Regions from separate parts of the Bacillus sp. 1NLA3E genome, predicted to be linked through region 1. Evidence: riboswitches for the same ligand, from Rfam matches in the RefSeq annotation. Region 1 holds a riboswitch; each other region holds the start of a gene.
What was found. A riboswitch is a leader RNA that binds a small molecule or an ion and turns the genes downstream of it on or off. The one in region 1 is predicted to bind lysine.
Positions count from the first base shown of each region.

Region 2: it holds a riboswitch for lysine, as region 1 does, so the genes downstream of both, B1NLA3E_RS21110 (amino acid permease) here and dapA (4-hydroxy-tetrahydrodipicolinate synthase) in region 1, are expected to answer to the same signal.
Region 3: it holds a riboswitch for lysine, as region 1 does, so the genes downstream of both, B1NLA3E_RS17580 (aspartate kinase) here and dapA (4-hydroxy-tetrahydrodipicolinate synthase) in region 1, are expected to answer to the same signal.
Region 4: it holds a riboswitch for lysine, as region 1 does, so the genes downstream of both, B1NLA3E_RS21530 (transporter substrate-binding domain-containing protein) here and dapA (4-hydroxy-tetrahydrodipicolinate synthase) in region 1, are expected to answer to the same signal.

Region 1 covers NC_021171.1:2,616,023-2,619,205, forward strand. The annotation lists gene B1NLA3E_RS12390 (Msr family ABC-F type ribosomal protection protein) at 1-516, opposite strand, end outside; gene B1NLA3E_RS26025 (erythromycin resistance leader peptide) at 797-841, opposite strand; lysine riboswitch at 1,069-1,248, shown strand; gene dapA (4-hydroxy-tetrahydrodipicolinate synthase) at 1,377-2,264, shown strand; gene B1NLA3E_RS12400 (GNAT family N-acetyltransferase) at 3,072-3,183, shown strand, end outside.
Region 2 covers NC_021171.1:4,404,387-4,407,569, forward strand. The annotation lists gene B1NLA3E_RS21110 (amino acid permease) at 1-1,359, opposite strand, end outside; lysine riboswitch at 1,466-1,655, opposite strand; gene B1NLA3E_RS21120 (YidH family protein) at 1,853-2,233, opposite strand; gene B1NLA3E_RS21125 (YkvA family protein) at 2,477-2,914, opposite strand; gene sdhB (succinate dehydrogenase iron-sulfur subunit) at 3,134-3,183, opposite strand, start outside.
Region 3 covers NC_021171.1:3,667,405-3,670,587, forward strand. The annotation lists gene B1NLA3E_RS17575 (YslB family protein) at 1-57, shown strand, start outside; gene B1NLA3E_RS17580 (aspartate kinase) at 114-1,343, opposite strand; lysine riboswitch at 1,474-1,652, opposite strand; gene uvrC (excinuclease ABC subunit UvrC) at 1,721-3,183, opposite strand, start outside.
Region 4 covers NC_021171.1:4,487,469-4,490,651, forward strand. The annotation lists gene B1NLA3E_RS21525 (amino acid ABC transporter permease) at 1-535, opposite strand, end outside; gene B1NLA3E_RS21530 (transporter substrate-binding domain-containing protein) at 596-1,441, opposite strand; lysine riboswitch at 1,591-1,771, opposite strand; gene B1NLA3E_RS21535 (hypothetical protein) at 1,962-2,762, opposite strand; gene B1NLA3E_RS21540 (multicopper oxidase type 3) at 2,749-3,183, opposite strand, start outside.

The DNA of each region.
Region 1 (3,183 bases):
TCCGTTCTCTATTTCCCAAATTTTCGTGACTAGTTTATCTAATACATAACGATCATGACTTACAAGGACAAGTGCACCAGGATAATAAGACAATTTCTCAATCAAGAATTGGATACCAGCTTCGTCCAAATGAGTGGTCGGCTCGTCAATTAATAAACCTTCATGATAGGTGGAGAATAATTCAGCTAGTTTCATCCGTGTTTGTTCCCCTCCACTGAAGTTTTCAATTTCTGTTTGAGGGATAGCAAGCTTTCCTAACAACTCATAATCCACATCTTTTTCAACAGGTGTCTTTAATTGATCAAAATAGGCAAAATCCACAAAACGGTTTACATGACCCTTATCCGGTAAAATTTGACCATTCATTAGCTTTAATAGCGTACTTTTTCCAACCCCGTTTTTGCCAACAAACCCAATTCGATCAAACTGATATACTGACAGCCGCTGGATATATAAAATTAATTTATCTAAAAATGACAGTTCAATATTTTCTAACTCGATATATACCTTTTCCATTCTTCTCAACCTCCAGTTAGTCATGGTCTTTTTCTCACGAAAAAAACCACAGGCTATCTGCCTGTGATTTGAGAGTAACGGGAATAAAATCCTTGGTGTTATACCAATAAGTCCTCACTAAATAACTCCTTTCACGGAGAAAAGGACATAAATAAAGAAAAATTGAATGATCTGCCTTTCTACATTTATATATTTTAAATGCGAAATGAAGATGATTAAAAAAGGACAGACTAATCCCGTGTACTCTGTATACACAAACAGAGCCTTTGAACGTATTAAATTACGAGTTCAAAGTTTGGAATCGAAGTCTCATAAAATGGGTCATTTTTTAATAATCCTCCCAAATTTAATGCTTACAACATAATTATAGATTTTCTTTTAGAAGTAGTCAAAGAGAAACTGAACTTCTTTTCATCCACTCTGCCAGACTACAATTCAAGTGTATCACTCTTCTGTTTTATTATAATATTTCTACTATTACCCTTGAAACAGTAACGGAATTCTGTTATTATTACTTTCAATTAAATATTTTCTTACTTCAATACCTTTTGAAGTGAGGATAGAGGCGCAAAGACCAATAGTACACAATCTTAGGATGATGAGATCCAGTGACGATTGTAGAAAGGGGAATTTGCCGAAGTGAAAAGAACCTCATTGTTCTTAAAACTGGGTCTGCTATTGAATAAATGCAGAACTGTCATATAGGAAACTATATGGAGGGCTATCTCACGCATGGGAACGATATTTTTATTTATGTTTCTAATGCAGCAGCGAACCCTCGTTGCTGTTTTTTTGCGTTGATTTTTGAATAGTCTTGTCCCTCTATAATTTTAAAAAAATTATGTAAAGGATGAGGAAAAATGAATTTTGGGCAGGTATTAACCGCAATGGTTACACCGTTTGATCAAAATGATGAGATTGATTTTAATGCGACAAGAATCCTAGTTAATCATTTAATTGCTAATGGTACTGATGGAATAGTTGTTGCAGGTACAACTGGGGAATCTCCTACTTTAACTACAGAAGAGAAAGTAGCATTATTTAAATTTGTTGTCGATGTTGTCGGTGGCAGAGTTCCCGTTATCGCAGGAACAGGCTCCAATAATACGAGAGCTTCAATAAACTTAACAAGACAGGCTGGGGAAACTGGTGTAGATGGGATTATGCTCGTAACTCCTTACTATAACAAGCCTTCTCAAGAAGGAATGTTTCAACATTTTAAAACAATTGCCGAATCAACTTCGTTACCCGTTGTGCTTTATAATATCCCTGGACGAAGTGTGGTTAACCTGTCAGTTGAAACCGTTGTTCGTCTTTCTAAGATTAATAATATTGTCGCTATTAAAGAAGCAAGTGGCAGCTTAGATGTGATGGCAGACATCATTAACAAGACCTCTAGTGATTTTACCGTCTATAGTGGTGATGATGGTTTAGCGTTACCGCTATTAGCGATTGGCGGTACGGGAGTCATTTCTGTTGCATCTCATATTATTGGGAATGAAATGCAAGAAATGATGAATAGCTTTAAGTTGGGTCATGTCGAGGAAGCGGCAATAGCTCATCGCAGACTTCTCCCAATTATGAAAGCACTATTTGCAGCACCAAACCCTACTCCGGTTAAAGCAGCGTTAAATATGAAAGGGATCCATGTTGGTGGTGTTCGATTACCATTGGTTCCTTTGAGCGATGAAGAAACACGTGCATTGCAAAGTGTGCTTGAACTTAGTAAGGTAGAAGTATTTAATTAATCAGTTTTCATAGCTGGATTTATTTTATTGAGTTAATTTACTAAATGATCAGCAATTCTATTCAAACTAAAAAAAATGTAAAAAAGCTTGGATCAATCTCCAAGCTTTTTGACATTTTCCACTTTATTTCCAAGCATCCGTTAGCTTCCAGTGATACAAAGAAAGCGAATAATTAACAGCTATACTAATGCTCGGATTCTCCCCAGTTGATACCACCCTAAACTATAGTTGCTATCCAGTTGTATGGACTATATCTACATCAACAATATCAATCCCTAGTTCATGTGAGCTAGTTGCGACAACACTTTTGGGAAGTGCCAATTCCATCATTGTTTTTTCTACATACTCCCGCTCATATGTGAACTATTAACATTCTGGTTAGTTATCAGTGGATTTATTCAGCAATCGGAGAACTCGCATGAAAAGGATTCTTTCAATATCATATTTGCTATTACATCAACATTACGTTTCATTTCGTTGGAACGTAATGTATTGTTTTGCCACAAAGCCCAGATAATAGGAAGTCGCCATTTACCTACAATTAAGTTCAAAACATACTTTAATGGGCAATTATTCATATTTTTGTTTCCAGTTTCTTCACTATTATCGAAACACTCCTTTAATCAGTTTTTACTGACTTAGTATTAAATTACTGCAGACTTGTTTTAATTTAATTATGTATTAAAATTATATCGTGGTTAACCGGGTATTAGTAACATTAGCAAGGCTTTAAGTACTAACACAAGTAGGATTCCTAGTAGGTGTTGGAAATTTGTGAATAGAATGATTAATAATAGGAGGGAAAAAATGAATTTTAAATATGAAATTATACCTGATGGAAAAATTGAATACTGTAGAGATTTATGCAATGAACTCATGGCCTTTCAAAAATCGAAATCATACATAAAACCGGAATTGT
Region 2 (3,183 bases), 1.8 Mb from region 1:
GTCAATTTTGTCACCCATGAAAGCAGCATAGTTTTGTCCTAAAACAACAAACGTACACAAAACAAAGGCAAAAATCGGGCCGAACGGGAACCATTTAGCAAGATAAGGAAGTTCCTTTAAGCTACGTCCTTGTGCCGCAAAGGCTTTCCGGAAACGATAATGACTAATCGCAATGCCTAACCAAACGATAAACCCGGACATACCAGATGCATTCAGTAACCAGATATAAACAGCACCATCACCAAACATGGAGGCAAAAAAGGCAATAAGACCAACCGCTGTTGTTACAAGTAGAGCATTAACAGGCACGCCACGGCCATCTACTTTTGATAAAAACTTCGGTGCTTTTCCTTCTTTAGCAAGATTCCAAAGCATTCTAGTCGAAGCATACATACCAGAGTTACCCGCAGATAGAACAGATGTCAAAATGACTGCATTCATAGCCGATGCCGCAAACGCAAAACCGGCACGTTTAAAGATAAGCGTGAACGGGCTCACCGTTACATCACCGCTTGAAAGTGACTCAGTTGTAAACGGAATTAGCATCCCGATTACAGCAATTGCTAATACATAGAATAATAGAATGCGCCAGAACACTTGACGAACTGCACGTGGAACATTACGAGCTGGGTCTTCACTTTCCCCTGCTGCTACTCCGAGTAGCTCAGTTCCTTGGAAGGAGAATCCTGCTGCCATGAAGATACCAATCATGGTGAAAAATCCGCCGTGGAACGGTCCATCGGCTAACATAAAGTTTGTAAAGCCAACCGCCTTACCTGTGAACACACCAAAAATCATTAATACGCCAACTACTAAAAAGAGAATAATCGTTACTACTTTAATAAGGGCAAACCAATATTCCGACTCACCAAAACCTTTGACAGACATATAGTTTAATCCAAACATGATTGCTAAAAATAAAGCACTCCAGAGCAGCGATGAGCTGTCCGGTAGCCAAAATTTTATAATGAGGGCACCAGCAACTAATTCGGCTGCGACCGTAATCGCCCAGTTGTACCAATAGTTCCATCCAAGCGCGAACCCTAAGGCTGGATCAACAAATTTGTTAGCATAGGTACTGAACGAGCCCGCTTCCGGCATGTAGGCAGCCAGTTCACCAAGGCTTGTCATCAAAAAGTAAACCATAATTCCGATAATGCCATATGCGACCAAGGCTCCACCTGGTCCTGCGGTATGAATGGCTGCGCCACTTGCTAAAAACAAGCCTGTTCCGATGGCTCCACCGATGGAGATCATCGTTAAGTGTCGGGCCTGCAATCCACGGTGCAGCTGTGGTTGTTCCTGCTGTAATTCCTCTTGAACCTCTAAAACTCTAGCTGTCGCATTTCCTTGACTCATATAAAAAAACTCCTTTTCTTTTTTTGGGAAGGAGCGCAAAATTTCAATAAAAAAAGCCGAACAATAGTGTCGACGGCATTCTCTACTTTAACCGCATCAAACCTTCCATGAAGATAGCACAACACGTTTGCCAGGTTAAGGCAGACGTGACAGTTCTGTTCCTGTTCGGATACAGCCCCAGCATGCTCAAACAGAGTAATGAGCAAACTTCGGCGATTTTTCCTTTCAAGTAAGTTCGTAGATGCCTCTGCATCTCCCTTACGCTACTATTAAAAACCGCGACCTCTACCTCATCGGTTAGGATGAGGGTAATATATTATATTAGTAGAACAATATTCACTATAATGTGCACCATAGGAAATGTCAATAACCTTTGATTCCCAGTAAATTTGATGCGATGAGCGCTAGCAGTTTAAATTTTTCCAAAAATAAGAAGAACAATTCTGTCCAACAAATTCGCTCTCCTTACTCGGTTAATAATTTTCTAAAATACTTAGATAAATTTCCAAACATACAAGTAATAAATGCCAAATACAAGGAAAATCAGGATTAATAGAATTGATAATGATACAACTAATGCCTTTGAAAAATGGAAGGTTTGGTTGTTGATGTCCTTCCCTTTTCGAAAATAACTAAATGTAGTCATGATTAGAGTAATGATTCCCAATACAATTGAGGCGAGGCCAATGATTTTAGCAAGAATATCTCCAATCACAACTTTAGTCGATAGAGTTGAAAAATGGAGGTTGGTGATCAAAAATCCCACTCCAATGATGGTTATACTTGTTCTAACCCATGCCAAATAGGTGCGTTCATTTGCCAAATGCTGCTGAATATATTTTGAGTCAACCGTCTGCTTTTCACTGTCACTCATTAAATTTCGAACACCTCTTTTTTACTAAATGTATTAATCTATTTCCTAACTTATCCCCTTCCTCTTCTGAATATGTCCCTATAAAAAAACAAACCCCTTCTTATAGAAAGAGTTTGTCCCATTTATTTAATAACCACATAGAAAAGAAGGACTTTAATGCACTACCGCACCGGGGGTCAGGCACCACTTAGCGTGTTAACACGTTAAAGCATCTGCATCGGCGTTGTAGTTGGTAGCTGGTGATCAGCCACCAAATTTCCCTCTTAATTTTTTCATTAATCCTGATCCAACCATTTTGTCGGCAACTTCTAGGATTTGTTTTATGACTTTTAGAGCGTCTTCATCCCCTGCCCAATGTTTCCTTACTACTTCAGGGCTTGAGTTGTTCACTATTCCATTCAATACGAATGCTGCAACTGCGATATCATCTACATAGCCGACTGGGCCAAGTAATGCTTCAGGTATAAGGTCAATAGGTGAAACAAAGTATGCAATTGCCGCAGCTAGTTTGGCTTTATCTGTTACGGAGACATCATCATCCAAGGTCAATTTGCATAATAAATGAAATAAGTCTGGGCCAAACATTAAAATTTCTACATATTTATTTGCTTTGCCATCCTCACTCTTTTCCCAGTACTGCATCTTCTTTCTGAAACTTTGATAAAAATCTTCTTGTTCCATCAAATTTTCACCTCTTTCTACTTCATAATACTATAATTCGACAATCTCACCAAATTCACCTTGCAAACAAATATGCCAATTTATTGTTTTCAAAAAAAAAAAACATCATTCACTTAAGAATGACATTTTTCTATTTAATACTATAGCGCTTTAAAGTGCCGGGGGTCAGGCACCACTTAATACAGTACAGATTTAAAGCGCCAGTTTTTGACCATTTTTTTAGTTTCCAAAGAAGTTTTTGAATGATTGTAGGGTTATTTGTCTGTTTA
Region 3 (3,183 bases), 1.1 Mb from region 1:
GGTGCCAAAGTTCAGTTTACTGTAAAATGGGATTTACAAGATAAAATAGACAGTTAATTATCCACTTTTACATATAAAGGCTGACTCATCCGAGTCAGCCTTTATATATGTTTTTATAATTTTACTGATGCACTCGCTAAATTAAAAGCTTGATGAAGTGCTTCCACTGCAGGTAGCATTAGTTTTTGTTTAACTACTGCTGAAACTTTAATCTCAGAAGTACTAACCATTTTTACCTCAACCTCGTTTGCTGCTAACACTTCAAACATTTCCGCCGCAACTCCTGGATTAGAAATCATACCAGATCCTACAATTGATACCTTTGCCAAATCTTGTTCAGCTTCAATTCTCTCATAGCCAAGAGTTTCTTTTACAGATTCAAGAACCGCTAGGGTTTCCTCCAAATCTGAACTTTTGATTGAGAAAGATAAATTGGTGGTATGTTTTTCTGTAGTACTTTGGATAATAATATCTACGTTAATCCGATTGGATGCCAAAGTTGTAAATACAGTGGAAAGGCCCGTTAATGAGTTCGGTAACCCAACTACCGATACTCTGGTAATTTCTTCTTCAAATGCCACTCCGCGCACTACTAAATTTTGCTCCACTGATACTTCCTCCTCGATTATTGTGCCTGATTCCCTTTCCAAACTAGACCGGACCTCAAGAGGAACCTGATAATTTTTTGCATACTCTACCGCTCTTGGATGCAAGACTCCTGCACCTAAATTAGCTAATTCAAGCATCTCATCATATGACACAGAGCCCAATTTGCGCGCTTCCTGAATAAAACGTGGATCAGTCGTAAAAACTCCAGTTACGTCAGTATATATATCACACTTATCGGCTTTTAAGGCAGCAGCCAAGGCAACAGCTGTTGTGTCTGAGCCACCTCGACCCAAAGTGGTGATTTCTCCATCTATCGAAACCCCTTGAAATCCAGCGACAATAACAATTTTCCCCGCTTCCAAATCATTGTTTAATCTTCCCGTTTCAATGTCCATAATTCTTGCACTTCCATGGACGCTTTCGGTAATAATTCCGGCTTGCCAACCTGTATAGGAAACCGCATCATGTCCTTTTTCATTCAGTGCCATTGCCAATAAAGCAATGGTCATCTGTTCACCTGTTGTTAATAGCATATCCATTTCTCGTTTGTTCGGATTGTCTGTAATTCCCTTTGCCAAGCTCACAAGCTGATCAGTTGTTTTTCCCATTGCTGATACAACGACAACAACACTATTCCCTCTATTTTTTTCTTCTATCACTCGTTCTGCTACATTTAAAATACGTTCAACGCTACCTACAGAAGTACCGCCAAATTTTTGAACAATTAGCACCACTATTCCCCCTACTCTCTGCAGAAATCTGAATTTTATATCTGCTTTTTCTTTCCTTTTCAGGGCATAAGAAAAAGCAATGAGAAATCATATCCCATTGCTGTGAAAACGTTCAATATCATGTACGTAACCACAGTGAGATAGCTCTCCAAGACAAGACGTCTTGACAATCCAACATTTATTCAATGCAGGACCAGCAAAGAAAGCAATGAGTACTATCTTCACTTCGGCGAACTTTCCTTTCAAAGCTTTTCCTTGAAGCTCATCCTTCTCCAAGCTTTTACTGATTAAGTTCGCACCTCTACCTTCACTTTAACGATCTAAAGTGTCGACTCTTAAGTTTTTAACATTATAGCATATAAAAATATTATTTAGCAATCCTAACTATTTATTTTCTCCAACAGCTCTTTGGCTATATTTGCAGGAATTCCAATCGAGACCATTTCCTCAATGCTTGCTTCCTTCATCTTCTTTAAAGATCCAAAGGTTTTAAGCAAAAGCTTCTTTCGTTTCTCACCAATACCAGCAATTTCATCAAGATGCGATTGGAAGGCACTTTTTCCTCGTAACTGACGATGAAAAGTAATCGCAAATCGATGGACCTCGTCTTGAATCCTCTGAAGCAAATAGAATTCTTGACTATTTCGGGCAAGCGGGACAATTTGCAAGGGATTTCCATATAAAAGTTGGGACGTTCTGTGTTTATCATCCTTTACAAGTCCAGTAATCGGTATATCTAACCCCAGTTCATTTTCAAGGACATCTCTTACCGCTTCAACATGTCCTTTTCCTCCATCAATAATTAATAAATCTGGAAGAGGTAGATTTTCTTTTAGGACTCTCGTATATCTTCTTCTTGTAACCTCTCGCATCGATTCGTAATCATCGGGACCTATTACTGTTTTGATTTTATATTTGCGATATTCGTTTTTATTTGGCTTACCATCAATAAATACCACTAATGCCGAAACTGGATCGGTTCCCTGAATGTTGGAATTATCAAAAGCCTCGATTCGATGGGGAGTATAAATCCCTAAGCTATCACCGAGGTTTTCTACTGCATTGATGGTTCTTTTTTCATCTCGTTCTATTAAGGAAAATTTCTCCTTCAAGGCGATGGTCGCATTTTTTTCGGCAAGTTTCACTAAATCTTTTTTCTGACCACGCTTTGGGATTAGCACTTTTACATCAAGAAGTTGTTCGAGCATACTTGTATCAATTGTTTCTGGAACTAAAATCTCATTTGGCTTGAAATGATCCGATTTTGCATAAAATTGACCTAGGAAGGTTAACATCTCTTCTTCTGCCTCATCATAAATTGGAAACAACGAGACATCCCGCTCAATCAGCTTTCCTTGCCGGATAAAAAAGACTTGAACACACATCCAACCCTTATCAACAGAATATCCAAATACATCACGGTCTGTAAAATCAGTCATCGTCATTTTTTGTTTTTCCATAATGGTATCTATATGAATGATTTTGTCACGAAAATCTTTGGCACGTTCAAAATCAAGTTGCTCAGCTGCTTCGGTCATTTTTTCAGTCAAATCTTTTTTGATATCGTTATATCCGCCGTTTAGAAAGCGAGTAATTTCGTCTGTTAAGGATTTGTATTCTGCTTCACTTACCTCTTTGACACAAGGTGCTAAGCATTGACCCATATGATAATATAAACAAACCCGATCTGGTAGAGTCGAACATTTCCTTAATGGATAGATTCGATCAAGTAATTTTTTCGTTTCGTTTGCAGCTTGGACATTTGGGTACGGACCAAAATATTTACCTTTGTCTTTTTTTACTTTTCGAGTGGTAATTAAGCGAGGGTGGCGTTCTGCTGTCA
Region 4 (3,183 bases), 1.9 Mb from region 1:
TAACGTTCAGCACTGAGGTATCTTTAATATTGATGACAAATTCATTTCCTGTGGCTGGTAAAATATTGCGAATAACTTGCGGTAAAATAATATTAAACATCGTTTGAACATGGTTCATCCCGATTGCTTGGGCTGCTTCAAATTGTCCCTTGTCAATCGATACAATACCGCCGCGAACAATTTCTGACATGTAGGCCCCTGTATTGATTGATACGATAAAAATTGCTGCATATAATCGGTCCATATCAAAACCAAATGCTAAAGCGGAACCATAATAAATGACCATCGCTTGTACAATCATTGGTGTTCCACGGAAAAACTCAATATAAATAGAAAGAATGGCATTTATTAATTTTAAAAAGAAGCGTTTGGCCCCTCGTTCAGGCATCGGAATGGTTCGAATAACCCCTATTAATAAACCAATGATCGACCCTATAATCGTACCAATGATGGCAATTAAGAGTGTCACACCAGCACCACGAAGAAACATTGGCCAATTTTCTGAGACAATTTTTACTACCCAATCAAAGCTCATCTTTCTCCTCCTATATTCATGAAACCGAGTGCGTAAAATACACCCGGTTTCAAATCATTTTTATTTAGCTGCTGGTTGATTTTTAATAGCTGTCTCCATAATTTTTTGACGTTCTTCTTCTGATATTCCTGCTAAGATTTTATTGATTTTTTCAGTCAATTTACTACCTTTCGCCACACCCACTGCGATTGCTGTGTCACCATCTGATGTTTTAAATCCTTCTGACAGTTCTACCATGGCAAAATGATCGTTCGCAGAAGAAGCGCTAATACCTTCAGGACGTTCCGATACGTATCCATCAATTACACCTGATTCCAGAGCAACTCGCATTGCTGGGAAGTTATCCATAGCTGGCTGTTTTTTTACACCTTTGATTTGGTCGATTACTGAATAGTGGAATGTATTCAATTGTGCCGATATTTTTGCTCCACTAAAATCTTGAATGGATTTCGCATCCTCATATTTTCCACCTTTTTTAACCACGATAACTAAATCTGATTTATAGTAGTTGTCTGAGAAATCGATTGTCTTTTTACGCTCTGCTGTTGGAGACATCCCTGCAATAATTCCATCGATTTTTCCAGAAGTTAATGAAGGAACAAGGCCATCCCATTCAGTTTTGACAATCACTAATTTTTTTCCTAAACCATCAGCAATTTTTTTAGCGATTTCAACATCATATCCGCCTGCAAATTCCGCATTGCCATCAATTTTCACACCGCCATCGGAATCGCCATTTTGAGTCCAGTTGAATGGGGCATATCCAGCTTCGAGACCTACTTTAAAAGTGTCATCTTCTTTTGAAGATCCATCCGCTTTTTCTGAACTACTACTTTTTCCACAACCCGATAATAGAATAATAGCTGCCAAAGACATAGCTATTAAAATAGATAATTTTTTCATCATAATGATTCCTCTCCCTTTGATTATAAATTTTATAGTTTTCTGAACCTTAACACTTATTCATTTTTTAGGTATTTTACTCAACAAAAAAAGACCTGAGCGATGAACTCAGGCCTTATATGCATAAGGAACCCTAAATCCTCTTTTTTCCCAAATGAGATAGCACAACTCAATAAACCGGGAAGTTTATTGAGACAGTTCTACAGCTCTTAACTGCAGACCCAGCAAGTAATACTGAGATATTACAAGCTTCGGCGACATTTCCTTCTCCTTAGTATCAAAGTCTCTCAGACTCCACTAAAAACTGTTAAATATCGCGCCTCTACCTCACATGTTAAAAGTGAGGTCTATTAAGTTATTATTTTAATATATCTTAAAATAACAAATAGGATCTGTCAAGGGGGAGCGGGGGTGTCAAGAGGGACGGTTCTTATAGGGGACAATCGGAAGTTTTGCGCGCAAAAAGGCACAACTAGTGATTTGATTACCTAGTTGTGCCTTACCTTTATCTTACGCAAAAGATCTAACCGCAAAATTTTTGATTGCCAAGAAGAATGAAGTCGCGGTCCCTGTTAAACAGACACCGAATCAAACATGCTTTCGCAAAAGGAATTTGTTCCATTTCCTCTTTGTTTAAAAGGTGCAAGAAGTTTTCATCCGCATTCAATAATTGGCCAGAAATTGCCTCGCTCTTATCCTCAACCATTACTTCCACCTGACATCCGACAAATTGAAAAAGCATTAGATGGATAGGGATGCCAAAGAAAAGATTAACTAGTTCTGGTTCACCAGAAACAAATTCACCAAAATGGAGAACGAGCTCCCTCTTGAGCTGGCGATTCAAATGGATGAGTTCCTGTTGATGTTTTTTCTCTGTGTTGCATTCCTCATATTGCAAGGAGTCGATTTTATTAAATAGGATGAACACCCTTTTTCCCACTGTATTCAACTTAATAAAGTTCTTTCCAGCTGTTACAAGTGTCCCTACCTCTTCAATTTGCTTTTCCTGACAGTAGACCTTTACACGGATTAAAATATCCCTCAAATCTAGTAAATGTAATTGCAATTGCCGTTGATTATTTGGGTTACGCTCATTGCTTAATGAACGAAGTAAATGATTGGCAACCTCGATACATTCCTGTAATTCATCGAGTTCTGCTGGCGGCAATGGACTGTTCGGTGATCGAAATCGTGGAGTAGGAATCTTTTCAGGGCATGGATGTAAGGGAGGACATGAACATGATTGATCATGATCAAGTTTTCCGTCACATTCACATGCTTCCAATTGACTTTCCTTATAGTCTTGATCTTCATGTTCCTTCATTTAAGTTATCCTCCTTTACCTCTTTTCTTCCATAAGAACTTCTCTCATCCAATGGAGCCAAATAAGGGATTCTTTCCCCTAAAACCCTCATGATCCCCCATAATCCAAGTTCGATATCCCAACGGATGTTGCCAGAACGATAGAGGTAATCACCAGGACTTTGACAATAACCGCCGGCACCATAAAATAATTCAAAATCATCATTAGACCCAGGGACATTCTGTCCACTAATCGAAATAACGGAGGAATTTACATCATCACTGCTTTTTAACCACTTATGGCCATGAATCGTAAAAGCGTGACCTCTCGCCCGGTCTGCTGGTGTAACAAAGCGAAATGTAACAGGATCGCCGGCATAAGCAATAAATAGTGGGGTAGCAGGATCGCCATGGACCTTAGAGCTGAATACTTTTGATATATC